4 regions of the Spinactinospora alkalitolerans genome follow, and region 2 is predicted to be linked to each of the others. Evidence: riboswitches for the same ligand, from Rfam matches in the RefSeq annotation. Region 2 holds a riboswitch; each other region holds the start of a gene.
The links. Region 2 has a riboswitch for thiamine pyrophosphate ahead of thiD (bifunctional hydroxymethylpyrimidine kinase/phosphomethylpyrimidine kinase). Riboswitches for the same ligand answer to the same signal wherever they lie in the genome.
Positions count from the first base shown of each region.

Region 1: linked by a shared signal. The riboswitch ahead of HDA32_RS04715 (ECF transporter S component) and the one ahead of thiD (bifunctional hydroxymethylpyrimidine kinase/phosphomethylpyrimidine kinase) in region 2 are both predicted to bind thiamine pyrophosphate.
Region 3: linked by a shared signal. The riboswitch ahead of thiO (glycine oxidase ThiO) and the one ahead of thiD (bifunctional hydroxymethylpyrimidine kinase/phosphomethylpyrimidine kinase) in region 2 are both predicted to bind thiamine pyrophosphate.
Region 4: linked by a shared signal. The riboswitch ahead of HDA32_RS27405 (TenA family protein) and the one ahead of thiD (bifunctional hydroxymethylpyrimidine kinase/phosphomethylpyrimidine kinase) in region 2 are both predicted to bind thiamine pyrophosphate.

Region 1 covers NZ_JACCCC010000001.1:1,013,379-1,015,569, reverse strand. The annotation lists gene HDA32_RS04720 (ABC transporter ATP-binding protein) at 1-263, opposite strand, end outside; gene HDA32_RS04715 (ECF transporter S component) at 269-877, opposite strand; TPP riboswitch at 984-1,093, opposite strand; gene glgP (alpha-glucan family phosphorylase) at 1,235-2,191, opposite strand, start outside.
Region 2 covers NZ_JACCCC010000001.1:1,424,203-1,426,393, forward strand. The annotation lists gene thiD (bifunctional hydroxymethylpyrimidine kinase/phosphomethylpyrimidine kinase) at 1-814, opposite strand, end outside; TPP riboswitch at 803-897, opposite strand; gene HDA32_RS06385 (serine/threonine-protein kinase) at 944-2,050, opposite strand; gene HDA32_RS06390 (acyl-CoA synthetase) at 2,100-2,191, opposite strand, start outside.
Region 3 covers NZ_JACCCC010000001.1:4,265,208-4,267,398, forward strand. The annotation lists gene thiE (thiamine phosphate synthase) at 1-667, opposite strand, end outside; gene HDA32_RS18910 (Rv2175c family DNA-binding protein) at 713-1,072, opposite strand; TPP riboswitch at 1,208-1,319, shown strand; gene thiO (glycine oxidase ThiO) at 1,316-2,191, shown strand, end outside.
Region 4 covers NZ_JACCCC010000001.1:6,133,472-6,135,662, forward strand. The annotation lists gene HDA32_RS27400 (LCP family protein) at 1-615, shown strand, start outside; TPP riboswitch at 697-804, shown strand; gene HDA32_RS27405 (TenA family protein) at 792-1,499, shown strand; gene HDA32_RS27410 (hypothetical protein) at 1,852-2,191, opposite strand, start outside.

The sequences.
Region 1 (2,191 bases), 410 kb from region 2:
TCCCCGTCGATGAGCAGGGCTCCCTCCTGCTCGCCGCTGATGGCGCTGTCGGGCCCGGTGAGCCCGGCCAGCGCGTGCAGCAGGGTGCTCTTGCCCGCGCCCGAGGCGCCCAGGAGCAGCACGCGCTCGCCGGGTTCGAAGGTCAGGTCGACGCCGCGCAGCGCGTGGGTGCCGCGGCCGGAGTGCCGCCAGCCCCATCCGGCGAGTTCGACGCGGGCTCCCCGGCCGCCCCCGGCGCGGGCGGCCCCGTTCGTCGTGGGCATCCCGGCTAGCCCCGGGCCGAAGGGAAGGGGGCCAGCGCGTCGGTCCTGGCCAGGGCCGTGGTGAGCAGCCGTCCGCCGACGCCCGCGATGAGGCCGGCGCTGACCAGAACGATTGCGGCGTAGGCGAGCTGGTACTCGATGGGCCAGGTGACGTAGGTGGTGATGTTGTCCTTGATGGCCGGGGAGATCCCGGCGGCGACGCCGGCGAGCACGGCGACGCCCGTGTTCCAGCGCCGGTAGGCGAAGGCGAGGAAGACCAGCTCGGGCAGCAGGCCCTGGAGCACTCCGGAGACGATGACGGAGACGCCCCACGGGACGCCGAGCAGGATCGAGACGGAGGCCGCGGCGACGGAGGTGAGCAGGGCCGCGCCGGCCTTGCGGATGACCAGGCCGCCCAGCACGCCGGGCAGCATCCACATGCCGTAGATGACGGCCTGGGCCGGCGGGAAGAACACGAACAGCGGCTCGGTGGCGGTCCACAGCACGCCCCACAGCCAGAAGACGACCCCGATGCTGACGCCGATGACGGCGGCGACGACGATGTCCACGGTCCGCCAGTTGAGGACGGAGTACCCGGGCCCGGGCCCGGTCTTGAACCTGGATTCGGTGCTCATAGCGGGATGTCCCTTCGTACGTGACGAGAGGGCTCGGCCAAGAGTGGCCGCCCGCACACGTGCGCGCACCGATCGCCGAAACCGGTGCGCGGAGCACGCGCCACCGGCGGCGGTTCCCACGACTTCCTTCGCTGGCATGACCCAGATCAGGTGTGTAAGGGTCTGCGGAACGGTTTTCCGCACTCTCAGCGCCGAAGCGCTCCCCTGTCGGTTTCCTCCATTATGGGCGGTGCACCACCTGATCGGTCAAGGGCCGCGGGTCTCACGGTGGTTCCCTCGCCGATCTCGACCTCGTCGGGGTTGTCGCAGCGTTCTCAGGCCCCACAAGGTCAAGATCGGCGGGCACAGGTCGCCGCGCTACCTCAGCACCATGCCGTTGCCCATGCCCCCCGGTGGCTCGGGGACCACGACCAGGCCCATCTCCGCCGGATCGGTGAGCAGGGGATGTTTGGGCAGCACCCGCACGGTGTAGCCGCTCGCGCCCGCGCGCTCCAGCGGGACCGAGCCCGTGTAGCGGATCAGCGGGCCCTCCTGCTGCTCGCCCGACGCCACCGCGAGCTCGGCGAAGGACGGCTCCACCAGCTCCTCGGAGTCGTTGATCCGGCCGAACGCGATCTCGACGCGGATGTCGGCGGAGTCGAGGTCGCCGAGCACCAGCGTGGCCCGCACCTTCAACTCGCCGCCGACCTGCGGCGGGTCGTCCACACCGGCCACCTCGACGTGCTCGATGCGCACGCCGGGCCAGGCCCGCCGCACCCGCTGCTTCCACGCGGCCAGCTCGCGCACCCCGGCCGTGTCCCCCCTCCTGGTGAGCAGCCGGGAGGAGGCGGCGGCGGGCCGGTACAGCAGCTCCACGTAGTCGCGCACCATCCGGTTCGCCAGCACCTTCGGGCCGAGGGAGACGAGGGTGTGCTTGACCATCTCCAGCCAGCGCTTGGGCAGGCCGGACTCGTCGTGGTCGTAGAACAGCGGAGCGACCTGGTCCTCGAACAGCTCGTACAGCGCGGCGGCCTCCAGTGCGTCGCGCCGGTCCGGTTCGCCCACCCCGTCGGCGGTGGGGATGGCCCAGCCGTTGGACCCGTCGAACCACTCGTCCCACCAGCCGTCGCGGATGGAGAGGTTCAGCCCCCCGTTGAGCGCCACCTTCATCCCGGAGGTGCCGCACGCCTCCAGCGGGCGCAGCGGGTTGTTCAGCCAGACGTCGCTGCCCTGCACCAGCGAACGCGCCAGCGCCATGTCGTAGTCGGGCAGGAACACGATCCGGTGCCGAACGGCGGGGTCGTCGGTGAAGCGCACGATGTCCTGGATGAGGCG
Region 2 (2,191 bases):
CGACCCCCTCGCCCCACCAGGCGTGGAAATGGTGGACGGGGCCCTTGCCGTGGCCGACCTCCAGGTCGTCGGCGTGCCGCAGCGCCTCGGTGAGGTAGTTCTTGGCGTCGCGCACCGCCTCGAACCAGGCGCGCCGCTGCGGGCGCAGCGCGGCGATCGCCGAGGACAGCGTGCAGCCGGTGCCGTGGGTGTTCTTGGTGGGGATGCGCTCGGCCGAGAACGTCTCGGGGGCCGCCTCCGCCGCCACCAGCAGATCGGTGCTGCTCTGCCCGCTGAGGTGGCCGCCCTTGAGCAGCACCTGCCTGGCCCCCAGCGTCAGCAGCCTCGTGGCCTGCTCGCCCATTGACGCCAGGTCGTGCACCTCCTCCTCGCCGAGGAGTTCGGCGGCCTCGGGCAGGTTCGGCGTGACCAGGTCGGCGCGCGGCAGCAGCTGCGACCGCACCGCCTCGATCGCGTCGGCGGCGAGCAGCCGGTCGCCGCTCTTGGCCACCATGACCGGGTCGAGCACGACGTTGGGCAGCCGGTGGTCGTCGATGGCCCGGACCACGGCGTCGATGACGCCGGTGTTGCCCAGCATGCCGATCTTGACCGCGTCGACCCGGACGTCGTTCAGGAGCGTGTCGAGCTGGCTGGTGATGAACTCCGGCGGGACCTCGTGCACCTCGCGCACGCCGGTCGTGGTCTGTGCGACGAGCGCGGTCACCACGCTCATGCCGTAGCCGCCCAGGGCCGAGAAGGTCTTGAGGTCGGCCTGGATCCCCGCGCCGCCGCTGGGGTCGGTTCCGGCGATGGACAGGATGTTGAAGCTGGTCAAGGACGTCCCTTCGCTAGCACTACCTAGATCAGGTTCACGGGTGTGCTCTCAGCCGGACCGATCCGGCACCCCGCGCCCATGGTGACAACGCTAGCAACGATCATGGCGGGAACGCCGTCCCCGACCGCCTCAGCCGCCGGGCGTGGCCGTCTGCGACGACGGCGAGGGGCCGGGCTGGTCCTCCGGTAGCAGCGTGCTGGACAGGTACTCCACCAGCAGCGGCGCGAGGATCAGCGTGACGATGCCGACCAGCAGCGAGATGAGCAGGCCCCACCAGCGGCCGCGGTGCGCCGCGCCGAAGCCGCCGGGGGCGCCCATGGTCATCTTCGCCCCGACCGGCAGCGGGGTGTTCGGCCCGGTCACGGCGCGGGGCGGCGCCAGTCCGGAGACGTCGAGCCGAGTGGGCGTGAGGTCCTCGGTGGTGCCGCCGGCGGCGACGTCGGCCAGTGCGGAGTCCAGCGCGGCGCCGACCAGGCGGTGCTCGGGGTCGTGCTGCAGCATGCCGTTGAGCACCGGGCGCAGCGGACCGGCCCGCCGGGCCGGGTCGGGGGCCTCCTGCATCGCCGCGGTGAGCCGGGCCGCCGGGGTGTCGCGCTCGTAGGCCGAGCGGCCCTCGACCGCGAAGTACAGGGTCGCGCCCAGCGACCACAGGTCGGCCGCCGGGGTCATGGTGCCGTCGTGCAGCCGTTCGGGCGCGACGTAGCCGGGGGAGCCGGGCAGCCGTCCGGTGAGCGTGAGCCTGTCCTCGGAGTCCGACACCGCGATGCCGAAGTCGCTGAGCACCGGTCGGCCGTCGGGCAGCAGCATCACGTTGCCCGGCTTGACGTCGCGGTGCAGCACGCCGGCCTCGTGCGCGGCACGCAGCGCGGCGAGCAGCCGGCGGCCGATCTCGGCCACGCGGCGGGGCGGCAGCGGCCCGTCGTCCTGCACCACCTGGTCCAGTCCGCGGCCGCGGACCAGCTCCATGATGATCCACGGCCGGTCGGCCTCCTGCACGACGTCGTGGACGGTGACGATGGAGGGATGGCTCAGTCCCGCGCAGATCCGGGCCTCGCGCATGGTGCGGCGCACCAGCTCGTCGCGGACGTCGGCCTCCAGGTCGCGGGAGACCCGGACCTCCTTGACGGCGACCTGCCGGTGCAGCAGTTCGTCCTCGGCGCGCCAGACGGTCCCCATGCCGCCGTGGCCGATCGGCTCGACCAGTCGGTAGCGTTCGGCGAGTATCTGCGGGCCCATGGTCAACGACGATAGCGCCGGCATCGCCGCCGGCGCATCGCGCGGACGGTCACCTCTCGGCCACGGACGCCGGGTCCCGGACCACGGCGGCGGCCCACCGGTAGTCCTGCTTGCCCACCGCGGTGCGCTTGACCTCCTCCA
Region 3 (2,191 bases), 2.8 Mb from region 2:
CGGTTCCGGCACCGCGCTCCCCCGCGGCCACCAGCCTGCGCTTGAACTCGGCCGCAGCCGCCCGAGGGTCCTCGGCCAGGGTGATGGCGCGGACCACGACGACGCGGCGGGCGCCCGCGTCCAGTACTTGGCCGAGATTGGACAGGTCGATGCCGCCGATGGCGAACCAGGGGCGGTCGGTGCCGAGTCCGGCCGCGTGCTCCACGACGGACAGGCCGGCGGCCGGGCGCCCCGGCTTGGTGGGGGTGGCCCAGGCCGGGCCGACGCAGAAGTAGTCGACGCCCTCTTCGACGGCCGAGGCCGCGGCCATCTCCGGGGCGTTGTTGGACCGCCCGATCAGCGGCCCGGGACCGATGATCTCGCGAGCGTGCGGCACCGGCAGGTCGTTCTGGCCCAGGTGCAGCACATCGGCGCGCACAGCGCGGGCGATGTCGGCGCGGTCGTTGACCGACAGCAGTGCGCCGTGGCGGTCGCACGCCTCCCGAACGGTCTCCAGGCACTCCAGCTCCTGGCGGGTCTCCAGGGTCTTGTCGCGCAACTGGACGATGTCCACGCCGCCCGACAGCGCCGCGTCCAGGAAGTCGGCCAGGTCCCCCTGGCCCTGGCGGGCGTCGGTGCACAGGTACAGCAGGGCGGAGTCAAGGCGCTCCCGCAAGCTCGCATTCACGCCGCCCAGCATAGGACCGACGCCGCCGGGCGGCGGAGGGCGGCCCTACAGCGCCAGTGCCTGGGCGCGGCGGCGCACCTCGGTGCCACGGTTGGCGATGAGGGCGTCGATCGGGGCGCCGGGCAGCGTGTCGTCGGCCGTGAACAGCCAGCGCAGCGCCTCGTCCTCGGTGAAACCGCAGTCGGCGAGGACGGTGAGCGTACCGGAGAGGCCCTTGACGATCTCGCCGTCGGCGATGAAGACGGCGGGGATCGACCAGACCCCCGAGCGCCGCACCCCGAGGAGCTTGTGGTCGTTGATCAGTTGTTTGATCCGATTCGGACTGACACCGAGCGCCTGGGCGGTCTCGTTGATGGTGAGCCAGTCGCCCACGAGGGCGTCGGTGTCGCGGTCAATCTGTGTCACGTCAGCCAATCTCCCACATACCACTGGAATCCAAACGCGGACACGGGGCGTTATCGCTGTAGGCGTAGTGGTGAGCGGTGACGAGCGGGCGCGTTGCCCCCACCGCGCCGCGACGTTCTAGCATTGCCGTAGAACATGAAACCCCGCGGGAGCCGGGTGGGACCCGGCTGAGAGGGAGGCTGTGAGCCTCCGACCGCACGAACCTGATCCGGATCATGCCGGCGAAGGGAGTGGAGGCGAGACGTGCGCACACCACCATCCGACCACGGTTCCTCCCGGCCCGCCCCCGATGTCGTCGTCGTCGGAGCCGGGCTGATCGGCCTGGTCACCGCATGGCGGGCGGCCCAGCGGGGACTGCGGGTGAGCGTCGTCGCGCCGGAGCCGCACGCGGCGGCCTCCGGCGTCGCCGCGGGGATGCTCACCCCGGCCACCGAGGCCGCCTTCGGCGAAGAGGCCCTCATGCGGTTCGGGATCCACTCCCGCGACCGCTACCCCGGTTTCATCGCCGAACTGGAGTCCGAGAGCGGCCGCGACGCCGGGTACCGCGCCGAAGGGACCCTGCAGGTCGCCTTCGACACCGACGACCTGGCCCGGCTCACCGAGCTGATGGAGCTGCAGGGCCGGCTCGGCGTCAAGGCCCAGCGGCTGACCGGCCGCGAGTGCCGGAGGCTGGAACCGATGCTGGCGCCGTCGGTGCGCGGCGGCGTCCTCGCGCCCGAGGACCACTCCGTCGACCCCCGCCGGCTGATGGCGGCGCTGCGGGCCGCGGCGCTGCACCGCGGCGCCGAGCTGGTCACCGACCGCGTCACCGAGGTCGTCGTATCCGGCGGCGCCGCGCTGGGCGTGCGCCTGAGCGGCGGCGACCGCCTGGACGCCGGGCAGGTGGTGCTGGCGGCCGGCACCTGGACCCCCGGCATCGGCGGGGTGCCGGCCGACGTGCTCCCGCCGCTGCGTCCGGTCAAGGGGCAACTGCTGCGGCTGCGCACCCCCGAGGGCGAGGAGCCGATCGTCACCCGCACGGTGCGCGGCCTGGTCAGGGGTACGCCCGTGTACCTGGTGCCGCGGGCCGACGGCGAGATCGTGCTCGGCGCCACGCAGGAGGAGACCGGGTACGACACC
Region 4 (2,191 bases), 4.7 Mb from region 2:
CTGCAGGCCGGGGTGCAGACGCTCGACGGCGAGGAGTCGCTGTCGTTCGTGCGCGCCCGCTACGAGATCGGCGACGGCGGCGACATCGGCCGCATCGACCGCCAGCAGATGTTCCTCGCCGCGCTGGCCGAGCAGGTGACCAGCAGCGACGTCCTCACCAGCCCGAGCAAGACGACCTCCCTGCTCAAGGCCGTCACCGAACACACGGCGACCGATGACGAGCTCACGCTGGACAAGATGATCTCCATCGGCTCCACGCTGGCCGACGTCGACCTCGACGACATCACGTTCTACACGGTGCCGTGGTGGCCGGCCCCCTACAACCCCAACCGGGTGGTCTGGGACGAGGAGAAGGCCGCCCAACTGTTCGAAGCCGTCAACACCGACGGCCAGGTCACCGACGCGATGCTGGAGAGCGGCAGCCCCGAGGCGCCGACCCCCGATCCGAGCGCGTCGGGCACCCCCTCGCCGTCGTATCCGGCCGAGCCCTCGACCGAACCCGTCGCGCCCGAGTCCTCCTCCGGCGACTCCGCCGGGAGCATCGAGGGCCGCGACGCCACCTCCGACCCCTGCGTCAACGGCCTGGGCGAGGGCACCGGAACCGACCGGCGGTGACCGCGGGCCGCGGCCGCCGCCTCCGGTGGCCGCGGCCCCTCCGGGGTACCGCCGATCGGGCGGCCCTAGTAACGTGGCCCGGGTAACCACGCGGGGTGTCCCGGAACGGGACTGAGACGGGCGCGGCGCCCGAACCCGTTGAACCTGATCTCGTTCGTACGAGCGGAGGGAACGCGGTGGGCAACTCCCCTGTCGCCACCATGGAAACCGGCTTCACCGCCGAGCTGGGCCGGCGCCACGCCGACCTGTTCGAGGCGTTCTACGACCACCCCTTCCTGGCCGGGATGCGCGACGGCACCCTGGCCAAGGAGAAGGTGCTGCACTACGTGGGCCAGGACCACCAGTACCTGAGCGCCTACATCCGCTGCTACGGCCTGGGCCTGGCGCTCTCGCCGGACCGCGGGTGGATGCGGCACTTCCACGACAGCATCGCCTTCGTCCTGGACGAGGAGTCGCACCCGCACCAGGTCCTGTGCGAGCACGCCGGCACCGGCTACGCCGAGGCCCAGGTCGGCCGCCTGGCGCCGAGCGCGCAGGCCTACGTCGACCACATGATGGCGGCCGGACGCGACAGCCTGGGCGTACTGCTCGCCTCGCTGCTGCCCTGCCCGTGGACCTACACCTGGGCCGCCGACCGGTTCGTCCGCGACGAGCGGCCCGGCCCGGACAACCCGTTCCTCGGCTGGTGGACGTTCTACGCCGATCCCGGCTGCCAGTCCGTCACCACCGAGCTGCGCTCGATGCTCGACTCGCTGGCGGCCGACGCCGGCGCGGCCGAACGCGCCAGGATGGAGCGGGCGTTCGAGGACAGCTGCCACCACGAGGTCCGCTTCTGGAACATGGCCTGGACCCTGGAGGAGTGGAGCGCACCGACCGGCGCGTGAGGGCCGCGGCGACCGATCACCGTGTCCGGCGATCGTGACCTTGCTGGGATTTTTAGGCCCCACAAGGTTGAAACCCAAGGTCGAGATCGGCGGGAAAGGCAAAACGCCGACCGGCGCGGCTGCTGATCGGCGTCGGCGGCGGCGCCTGGGCGCCGCCGCCGCGTTGAGGCCACCGCCCCTCTCCTCCCCCTCCGATCAGGAAAGAGGTGGTGGCCCCCGTCTCCCGAACTGCACCGCCCTCCGATGCCGGGAGACCGCTCCGGGGATCAGGGCCGCTGGACGGCCCTTCCGCCGGAGCGGGGTGCCCCGCCGGGACGGTCGACGGGACACCCGTTCATGGGGTCGGCAGCGCTCAGAGCAGCGGCGTGTCGACGGGGGTCGCGACGTCCACCGAGTCGACGTCGGCGGCGTCCTCCAGGGCCTGCACCGGCTCCTCGGTCAGGGAGGCGGGCTCCTCGGACACGGCCTCGGCGTCGGGGAGCGCGTCGGTGCTCTCGGTGCTCTCGGTGACCTCCGCGGCATCGGCCGCGGCGCCGTCGGCGGCCTGCTCGGCCCCGGCCCGCAGCCGCTCGGTCTCGGAGACCGCGTCGCCGGTGCCCGGGAGCGCGGCCCTGGTCTCGTCCAGAGTCCCCTCGGCCTCACCCAGGGCGCCTTCGGCCTCGGCCGCCTGCTGGTCGACGCGCTGCCGGGCG